Regions from separate parts of the Brevundimonas sp. GCM10030266 genome, predicted to be linked through region 1. Evidence: riboswitches for the same ligand, from Rfam matches in the RefSeq annotation. Region 1 holds a riboswitch; the other holds the start of a gene.
The links. Region 1 has a riboswitch for S-adenosylmethionine ahead of ACFQQC_RS09625 (homoserine O-succinyltransferase). Riboswitches for the same ligand answer to the same signal wherever they lie in the genome.
Positions count from the first base shown of each region.

Region 2: another riboswitch for S-adenosylmethionine. It lies ahead of ACFQQC_RS17505 (TonB-dependent receptor plug domain-containing protein); the one in region 1 lies ahead of ACFQQC_RS09625 (homoserine O-succinyltransferase).

Region 1 is NZ_JBHTCY010000002.1:624,333-629,289, forward strand. Features, by position in the region: gene ACFQQC_RS09620 (ammonium transporter) at 26-1,369, opposite strand; SAM riboswitch class I at 1,623-1,747, shown strand; gene ACFQQC_RS09625 (homoserine O-succinyltransferase) at 1,847-2,839, shown strand; gene metB (cystathionine gamma-synthase) at 2,836-4,026, shown strand; gene ACFQQC_RS09635 (homoserine dehydrogenase) at 4,026-4,957, shown strand, end outside.
Region 2 is NZ_JBHTCY010000006.1:54,266-59,222, forward strand. Features, by position in the region: gene ACFQQC_RS17480 (phasin family protein) at 1-116, opposite strand, end outside; gene ACFQQC_RS17485 (D-alanyl-D-alanine carboxypeptidase) at 431-1,723, shown strand; gene rpsF (30S ribosomal protein S6) at 1,943-2,326, shown strand; gene rpsR (30S ribosomal protein S18) at 2,339-2,614, shown strand; gene rplI (50S ribosomal protein L9) at 2,616-3,200, shown strand; SAM riboswitch class I at 3,310-3,420, shown strand; gene ACFQQC_RS17505 (TonB-dependent receptor plug domain-containing protein) at 3,716-4,957, shown strand, end outside.

The sequences.
Region 1 (4,957 bases):
GATCCGCGCCGGCCTGTTATTCAGGTCAGACGGACTCCAGGGCTTCCCCGTGCAGGTGGGTGTCCAGACCTTCTTCCTCCGCCTCGGCGCTGACGCGCAGGCCGGTGGTGAACTTGCAGATGATCAGGATGACCAGGGTGCCGATCGCGCTGTAGGCGATGGTCCAGACCAGGCCGATGAACTGGGTCCACACATTGGCGCCCTCGCCCAGGCTGTTGATCGCGGTCGAGGCGAACACGCCGGTCAGCAGGGCGCCGGCCAGACCGCCCGCGCCGTGGATGCCGAAGGCGTCCAGCGAGTCATCGTAGCGGAGCAGCTTCTTGATCCAGACCGAGGAGGCGTAGCAGACCGGACCGGCGATCAGACCGATGAGGACAGCGCCCTTCGGGTCCACGAAACCGGCGGCCGGGGTGATGGCGACCAGACCGGCGACGATGCCGGACAGCACGCCGATCAGCGACGCCTTCTTCTTCTCGATGACCTCGACGATCTTCCAGGTGATGGAGGCGGCGGCGGCGGCCAGGATAGTGTTGATCAGGGCCACGCCCGCCAGCGAGTTGGCGCCGCCCGCCGAGCCGGCGTTGAAGCCGATCCAGCCGACCAGCAGCAGCGAGGCGCCGATCATCGTCAGCACCGGGTTGTGAGCGATGATCGGCTCCTTGCCGTAGCCCTTGCGGGCGCCGAGGAAGAGCGCGCAGACCAGACCGGCCACGCCCGAGTTGACGTGCACGACCGCGCCGCCGGCGAAGTCCAGCACCCCGGCGCCGCCGAGGAAGCCGCCGCCCCAGACCCAGTGGGCGATCGGCGCATAGACCAGCAGCGACCACAGGGCCGTGAACAGCAGCAGGCCCGTGTACTTCAGTCGCTCGGCGAAGGCGCCGGTGACCAGGGCGGGCGTGATGATGGCGAAGGTCAGCTGGAAGCTGAGGAAGACGAATTCCGGGATCCCCGGCAGCAGGCTGTGCGCCGTCTCCATGCCCACCCCGTTCAGGAAGATGGCGTCGAAGCTGCCGATGAACTGGTTGACCGTCTCGGCCGGGTAGCCGCCGAGCGCGCCGGCCGAACCGAAGGCGATGGAATAGCCGGCGATGAACCATACCAGGGTGGCCACGGCGAAGACGCCGACCGACTGGGTGATCGTCGCGATCACGTTCTTGCGGCGCACCATGCCGCCGTAGAAGAGCGCCAGACCCGGGAGGGTCATGAGCAGAACAAGGGCCGTCGAGGTGGACAGCCAGGCCGTCCCGGCGCCGTCCAGTTCCAGCGGAACCTGGTGGGCCAGAAGGGCGGGCGCCGCACTGGCCCCCGATGCAATCAGTGTGGCCAGAAGGCCGAGCCCGAGAGCCAGGCCGCTGCGAAGTCGAGTCATCTCAGTTCCCCAAATGGATAACATTACGCATTTGCGAACTGTTTACCGCACTTGCGAAATGCGCAAGTGGCCGGACAATGATTCAGGAAACTTTGTTGCGACTGTAGCGCACCTGACTCCGAGTTGAGCATTTTTGATGCTCGTTTCTTGCTAAAAGAGGATTGATATTGCCGTTTAAGGCCAAGCTTGTGAATTTGCGATCGCAGCAATCCTGGGGGATTGACGACCCGCTTCGCGTTCGTCACCGTAAGGACACTCATCAAGACCGGCTGAGGGATAGGCCCTTTGACGCCGGGGCAACCTTCCAGTGATCCACCCGATCCCTGGAGATGGTGCCAACTCCTGCGGGGCGTCTTCGGAAGCCGCGAGAGATGAGTGAAGCGAGTGGTCCCTGACGGGGCCAGACGACTTCACGGGTCTTTCTTCGCAAGAGCTGGTTCGCCCCATCGGTTTCGCTGAGCGGAACCGGAGCGGACAGTGGCGTCCACCACCGAATGGATCATCGACGAGGCGCCCGGCCGTGACGTGACGGCCGCGATTCCGGCCGACTTCCGGCTGGCCTCGGGCGAGCGTCTGGCGGCGGACGAGATCGTCGGCCGCATCCACGGCCCGGCGTCGGGTCCGCTGGTGGTCGTCGCCGGCGGCATCTCGAGCGGCCGCTTCGCCGCGCGCTGGTGGTCGTGGGCGGTGCGTCACGGCGGACCGGTCGATCTGGATCGCGTCCGTGTGCTGGCGGTCGACCTGCTGCCGGGCCGGACCGATCCGGCCGTGACCATCACCACCGCCGATCAGGCCCGCCTGCTGGCCCTGCTGCTGGACGCCCAGGGCGAAGCGCGGGTCGATGCGTTCGTCGGCGCCTCCTACGGCGGCTGCATCGGACAGGCCTTCGCAGCGACCTTCCCGGAGCGGATCGGCGAGCTGGTCGTCATCTCGGCCGCCCATCGCGCCCATCCGGCGGCGACCGCCTGGCGCGGGGTGCAGCGCCGCGTGCTGGCCTTCGCCCGCGACTGCGGCCGTGAGGCGGAAGGCATCTCGCTGGCCCGCGAGCTGGCCATGACCACCTATCGCACCGCCGACGAGTTCGACTGGCGCTTCGCCACCACCGCGCCGGAGCGGGCCGGCGAAGCCTATCCAGTGTGCGAATACCTGATCTCGCGCGGGGCCGACTACGCCGAGGCCACCAGCGCCGACCGCTGGATTTCGCTGTCCGACTCGCTGGACCGCCACGCGGTCGCGCCGGAAGCCATCCAGTGCCCCCTGACCCTGCTGGGGTTCACCAGCGACCGTCTGGTGCCGATCGAGGACCTGCGCGAGCTCGCCGCCCGCGCCCCTGCCCTGCGTCGCTTCGACGAGGCGGGTTCGATCTTCGGCCACGACGCCTTCCTGAAGGAGCGCGAGCTGGTCGGCCGCACGCTCCACGACGCCCTTTCCACCCTGTACGCCCGCCAGCCTGACGAGATCGCCGCATGACCTGTTCCAGCGAAGCCCATCCCTGTACCACCGCCGCCCGGCACGGTGTGAACAACGATCCGGCGCACGGGGCGGTGATGCCGCCGCTTTACCTGTCCTCGAACTACAGCTTCGACGGGCTCGAGGGTAAGCGGAAGTACGACTACACCCGCTCGGGCAACCCCACCCGCGACGTGCTGGGCGAGACACTGGCAAAGCTGGAAGGCGGCGCGGGCGCCGTGATCACGGCCACGGGCATGGCGGCGGTGGATCTGGCCCTGTCGTCGCTGGAGCCGGGCGACCTGCTGCTGGCCCCGCACGACCTCTACGGCGGCACTCACCGCCTGCTGAGCGCCCGGGCGCGCCGCAATCATTTCGACGTCCAGTTCGTCGACCAGAACGATCGCGAGGCGCTGGACGCCGCCTTCGCCCTGAACCCGAAACTGATCCTGATCGAGACCCCGTCGAACCCGCTGATGCGCGTGGTGGACGTGGCCGACATCTGCGCCCGCGCCCACGCCGTCGGCTGCAAGGCGGCGGTGGACAACACCTTCCTGTCGCCGGCCCTGCAGAACCCCATCGCACTGGGCGCCGATCTGGTGATCCACTCGACCACCAAATACATCAACGGCCACTCGGACGTGGTCGGCGGCGCCGTGGTGGCGAAGGATCAGGCCGATCTGGAACAGCTGACCTGGTGGGCCAACTGTCTGGGCGTGACCGGTTCGCCCTTCGACGCCTATCTGACCCTGCGCGGGGTGCGCACCCTGTTCGCCCGCGTCGAGCGCCAGCAGGCGACAGCGGGCCGCGTGGCCGAATGGCTGGACGCCCACCCGGCGGTGAAGCGCGTCAATTATCCGGGCCTGAAGAGCCACCCGGGCCATGAGATCGCCGCCCGTCAGCAGAAGGGCTTCGGCGCCATGCTGAGCTTCGAACTGGCCGACATCGACGCCGTGCGCACCTTCGTGGACCAGCTAGAGGTCTTCACCCTGGCCGAGTCGCTGGGCGGGGTGGAAAGCCTGATCGCTCACCCGACCCTGATGACCCACGCGGCCATGACGCCGGAAGCGCGCGAGACGGCGGGCATCACCGACGGCCTGCTGCGCCTGTCCATCGGGCTGGAGCATCCGGAGGATCTGCTGGCCGACCTGTCGGCGGCGCTGGACGCCGTGATCGTGGCGACGACGCTGGAAGCCGAGGCCGCCTGATGACCGCCGCATCGCTGCCCCTGCCCCGCCCGGTCGTGACCGGCGCGGTCTCCGAACACGCCCATGACGAGCCGGTCGCCCTGCTTCAGCTGGACGTCGCCGATGTCGCCGAAGCCGCCAGCGCGGTCTATCGCGAAGTGCGCCGCGGCCGTCGCGTGGTCGCGGTCGCCTCGGGCGGCGCGGACGCCTCCGCCCGGCTGGCCGAGGCGCTGGACGCCATCGGCGTGACCACCGCCCTGCCCGCTCCGGGACAGGCGCTGCTGAACGCGCCGGCCTCCATCGTCGCCGGGCCGGAAGTCGCTGTCGCCCATACCCGGCCCGCGCCGGAGCGTCCGCTGCGCGTGGCGCTGGCCGGCTGTGGCGTGGTGGGAGGCGGCGTGCTGGCCCGCCTGCTGGGCGACGACCGGTTCGAGGTGGTCGGCGTGCTGGTCCGCGATCCTAACAAGCCGCGCGATCCGGCCGTATCGAAGCCGCTGCTGCTGGCCGATCCCGCCGCCCTGCTGGCGCGCGAGCCGGATGTGCTGGTGGAAGCGATCTCGGACGCGTCCACTGGCCTGGCCCTGATCCGCGCCGCCCTGTCGCGCGGCGTCGATGTGGTCAGCGCCAACAAGCAGGCGGTCGGAAGCGATCTGGCGGCCCTGACCGCGCTGGCGGAAGCGCATGACGCCCGCCTGCTGTACTCCGCCAGCGTCGGCGGCGGCTCGCCGCTGATCGAGACCGTCCGCCGCGCCCGCAAGCATGGCCCGGTCGTGCGGATCGAGGCCGTGCTGAACGGCACCTGCAACTTCATTCTCAACCGACTGGCCGCCGGCGTGGCCTTCGACGAGGCCCTGATCGCCGCGCGCGAGGCAGGCTTCGCCGAGGAAGACCCGACCGCGGACCTGTCGGGCCTCGACGCCGCGGCCAAGCTGGCCATCCTGGCGCATGAGGC
Region 2 (4,957 bases), on a different contig from region 1:
TCACGGAAGGCCTTGGCGGCGCCGGCCTGGAATTTCTCGGCCTGGGCGGTGGTCTTGTCGACGGTCGCCTTGGCGGTGTCGGCGGTTTTCTTCACGGTTTCGGCGCTGTCGGCCATGGCAGTCACTCCTGAACCTAGTGCGGCGGGGGCCGCGGATGAAATCTGATGCGACAGGTGAGTCCGTCGCGACGTGGCTCATATGGTGCAAGTGCGAAAAGCGGTCAAGGGTTCATTGTGCAGTGCACAAAAGTTTCATGAACCGGCGTTCCAGCTACGCTTCACAAAGTCGTTGACGGCTCGTTTACCCTCATGAAACCCCCGGCGCGTGATGGTAGCCTTTCTGTTCAGCGTCACGCCGGGGGGCCGTCGTCGCGCTAGAGATCGAGGCTCGCTTGCGTCTGACCGAACTGCTCCGCCGCGGATGGCTTTCGATGGTTCTGGTCGCCGTGATGGTGGCGACGCCGGTCAGCGCGCCGGTCATGACCGCCCAGGCCCAGGTGAACCCGACCTACGCCTCCATCGTCGTGGACGCCGAGACCGGCGAGGTGCTGTTCGCCCGCTATGCCGACAGCCGCCGCTATCCGGCCTCCGTCACCAAGGTGATGACCCTGTACCTGGCGTTCGAGGCCCTGGCCGAAGGCCGGGCGCGGCTGGATGACCGGCTGACCATCTCGCCGCGCGCCGCCAGCCAGCCGCCGTCCAAGCTGGGCCTCGCCGCCGGCCAGACCATCTCGCTGGAAGACGCGATGAAGGCGACGGCGGTGCGCAGCGCCAACGACATGGCCGTGGCCATCGCTGAACACATCGGCGGCTCGGAAGCGCGCTTCACCGCCCAGATGACCCTGAAGGCGCAGGAGCTGGGCATGACCCACACGCGCTATGTGAACGCCAACGGCCTGCCCGACGCGCGCCAGCTGACCACCGCCCGCGACCTGGCGGTGCTGGGCCGGGCGGCGATGCGCGACTATCCGCAGTACTACCGCTTCTTCGGCCTGCACGACTGGAGCTACAACGGCCGCAACTACCAGAACACCAACGGCCTGCTGCGCACCAACTCCGGCTATGACGGGCTGAAGACCGGCCTGACCAACGCCTCGGGCTCGAACATCATGGCCTCGGCCGTGCGCGACGGGAAACGCATCATCACCGTGGTGCTGGGCGGCCAGTCCTCGGCCAGCCGCAACGCCCATGTCGCGGCCCTGACCGACACCGGCTTCGAGGTGGTGCGCCTGCGCCGGCAGGGCGAGCGCATCCAGGTGGCCCAGACCTTCTTCGAGCAGCGCGGCTTCGGCAATACGCCCAGCAGCGGTCCCCTGCCCCCCGGCGCCGGTCCGGTCCAGTACGCCCAGATGAACGACGACAACGAAGACGCCAGCATCACCGCCATCCTCAACGCCCGCACCACGACCGCCCCGCCGGCCGCCGCGCCGCCGGCTCGGACACCGCCGCGCGCGGCCCCGGCTCCGGCCCGCCCCGCGCGTGAACCGGCCGGCCGCTGGACCGTGCAGGTCGGCGCCTTCCGCGACGAGACGGTGGCCCGCAACTGGCTGACCGAGGTCGGCCGCCGCTACTCGCGCCAGTTCGCCAACGCCGAACGGACGGTGCAGACCGCCTCCGGCTGGTATCGCTCGCGCTTCACCGGCATGACCGAGGCGGGCGCCCGCGCCGCCTGCGAGGCCCTGACCGAGCGTCGCTGGGACTGCACGGTGATCGGGCCGAACTAGAACAGGCTTTGATCGGGGGGCTGAGCCTTGCTCGCCAGCCTTGCTCGCCATCCTTGCTCTTGGCGCGCTTTTCCCCTATACGCGCCCGCTTTCCAGGGCCTCGGTCCCGGTGCGGAGCTCCAAAGGGTTCGGGAAGTCATCCCGGCCGCCGCCTCGGGAACCATCGTGGAACGGACTACCCGGTCCGCCCGCGCCGGCGCCCACAAGGGAGAATACCGCATGGCTCTTTACGAGCACACGGTCATGACGCGCCAGGATATCTCGGCGCAGCAGGCCGAAGCGCTGAACGACACCATCAAGGGCTTGATCGAGGAAGCCGGCGGCTCCGTCGCCAAGATCGAGTACTGGGGTCTGCGCAACCTGACCTACCGCGTGAAGAAGAACCGCAAGGCTCACTATTCGCTGCTCGCCGTCGACGCCCCTCCGGCCGCCATGGCCGAAGTCGAGCGTCAGCTGTCGATCAACGAAGACGTGCTGCGCTGGCTGACCGTCCGCGTCGAGGAACTCGACCTGGAACTGTCGCCGCTGCTGGCCCGCCGTGAACGCGAGCGCGAGCGCGAGCGTGAACGCGGTCCCCGCGAAGACGCTGCTGTCGAAGCCTAAGGAACCCGGAACATGACCGATACCACCGCCCCGACCCCGGGCGCGCCGGCCGGCTCCGGCCCGGCCCGTCGCCCGTTCTTCCGCCGCCGCAAGGTGTGCCCGTTCTCCGGCCCGAACGCGCCGAAGATCGACTACAAGGACGTCAAGCTGCTGCAACGCTACATCAGCGAGCGCGGCAAGATCGTCCCGTCGCGCATCACGGCTGTCTCCCAGAAGAAGCAACGCGAGCTGGCCAAGGCCATCAAGCGCGCGCGCTACCTGGCCCTCCTGCCCTACGTGGTGAAGTAAGATGAAGGTCGTTCTGCTGGAACGCGTCGATAACCTCGGCGCCATCGGCGACGTCGTCACTGTCAAGGACGGCTTCGCTCGCAACTTCCTTCTGCCGCGCGACAAGGCCCGCCGGGCCACCGCCGCCAACCTGAAGGCGTTCGAACTCGACCGCGCCGCCATCGAGCAGCGCAACGAGAAGAACAAGGCTGACGCTCAGAAGGTCGCCGACAAGATCGACGGCCAGACCTACGTCATGATCCGTCAGGCCGGTGAAACCGGTCAGCTGTACGGTTCGGTCGCCGGTCGCGACGTCGCTGAAGCCGTCCAGGCTGAAGGCGGCAAGGTCGAGCGTTCGCAAGTCGTGCTCAACACGGCGATCAAGACGCTGGGCGTCCACGAAGTGCTGGTCCGCCTGCACGCCGAGGTCTCGGCCACCGTCAAGATCAACATCGCCCGTTCGGCCGACGAAGCCGAGCGTCAAGCCAAGGGCGAGGACGTGATCAAGTCGGCCTACGAGGAAGACCGTGAAGCCGCCGCCGAACAGGCCGCGGACATGGTCGCCGGCGGCGCCGGCCAACAGGACGGTCTGGGCAGCGAAGCCTAACACCGTTACTGGTGCCTGAAAGACACGGCGGCGCGGGGGCGACCCTGCGCCGCCGTACTTTTTTCCGGCCTGCGCTTGACGCATTTATGACGCATCGCAATATCGCATCTGCTCATCGAGACCGGCTGAGGGATAGGCCCTTTGACGTCGGGGCAACCTGCGGACCTCCGTAAGGTGCCAACTCCTTCGGGACCCCTCCCCGGGTCGCGGCAGATGAGAGCCCGGTCGAAGCCGGACTCCCCCCATCTGTCACCGCTGGCGTTCCTGATGATGCAGGAGACGACGATGCGTGCTGACAAGACCAACGCCCTGACCGTTCTCACCGCCGAGGCCCGTGCGCCGCGTACGCTTATGTGCCGCGGCCTTTCGATGCGATGTCGCCGTTCGCTGTAATCGGCTGACCCGCCGGGCGCACCGCCCGAACTGACCAAAGACATCGCCAGCCCGGATCCCCGGCGATCGCTGCGTGCGACGCCGACCGGAGAGCTGCGCCTCATCGAGAACGAGACATCCCCATGACCGCGACCACCCGCTTCCGCTTCACCCTGTTCGCCGCCGCCTCGGCCACCGCCCTGCTGGCCGGCGCCGCGAACGCCCAAACGACCCCGCAATCCGCCGAACCCGAAGCCACCGAGATCGGCGAGATCGTCGTCACCGGCACCCGCGTCCCCAACCGCTCGCGTCTGGACACCCTGGCCCCGGTTGACGTGGTGACCCAGGAAGACCTGCAGAACCGGGGCACGACCGAGCTGGCGGCCGCCCTGGCCCAGTCCGTGCCGTCGCTGACCTTCCCGCGCCCGGCGGTGGTGGACGGCACCGACTCGATCCGCCCGGCCACCCTGCGCGGCCTGTCGCCCGACCAGACGCTGGTGCTGGTCAACGGGACGCGCCGCCACGCCTCGGCGCTGGTCAACGTCAACGGTTCGGTCGGCCGCGGCTCGGCCGCCGTGGACCTGAACACCATTCCGTCCGGCGCGCTGGATCGCGTCGAGGTGCTGCGTGACGGCGCCTCGGCCCAGTACGGCTCGGACGCCATCGCCGGGGTCGTCAACCTTCGCCTCCGACAGGCCCGCGAAGGGGGCGGCGCGACCGTCACCTTCGGACAGTACAACACGACCATCGACACGCCCCGCGCCGGGAGCCGGGATGAGCAGGACGGCGGCACCGTCACCGCCTCGGCCTGGCAGGGCTTCGGCCTGGGCCAGGACGGCTATCTGACCCTGAGCGCCGAATACCTGCAGCGCGACCCGACCAATCGTTCCGATCTGGACCCGCGCGTGACCCCAAACGCCATCACGGCCCGCTTCGGTGACCCGCAGGTCGAGCAATGGACCGTCTTCGCCAACGCCGGCGCCCCGCTGGGCAATGGCTGGGAGGCCTATGGCTGGGCCGGCTTCCAGGATCGCGACAGCGAAAGCGCCGCCTTCCCGCGTCTGGCCTCCAATGTGAACAATGTCGCCGCCCTCTATCCCGACGGCTTCCTGCCCAAGATCGCCGTCAACTCGCAGGACCTGTCCGCAGCCGGGGGCCTGCGTGGCTCGATCGGCGGCTGGGACGCCGATGTGAACCTGGTCTACGGCCGCAACGCGCTGGATTTCCGCACCGAGAACTCGCTGAACGCCACCTATGGCGCGGCGTCGCCGACCAGTTTCGATTCCGGCTCGCTGATCTATGACCAGCTGGTGCTGGGCGCCGACCTCGCCCGCCAGTTCGAGATCGGCCTGTATGCGCCGCTGAACGTGGCCGTGGGTCTGGAG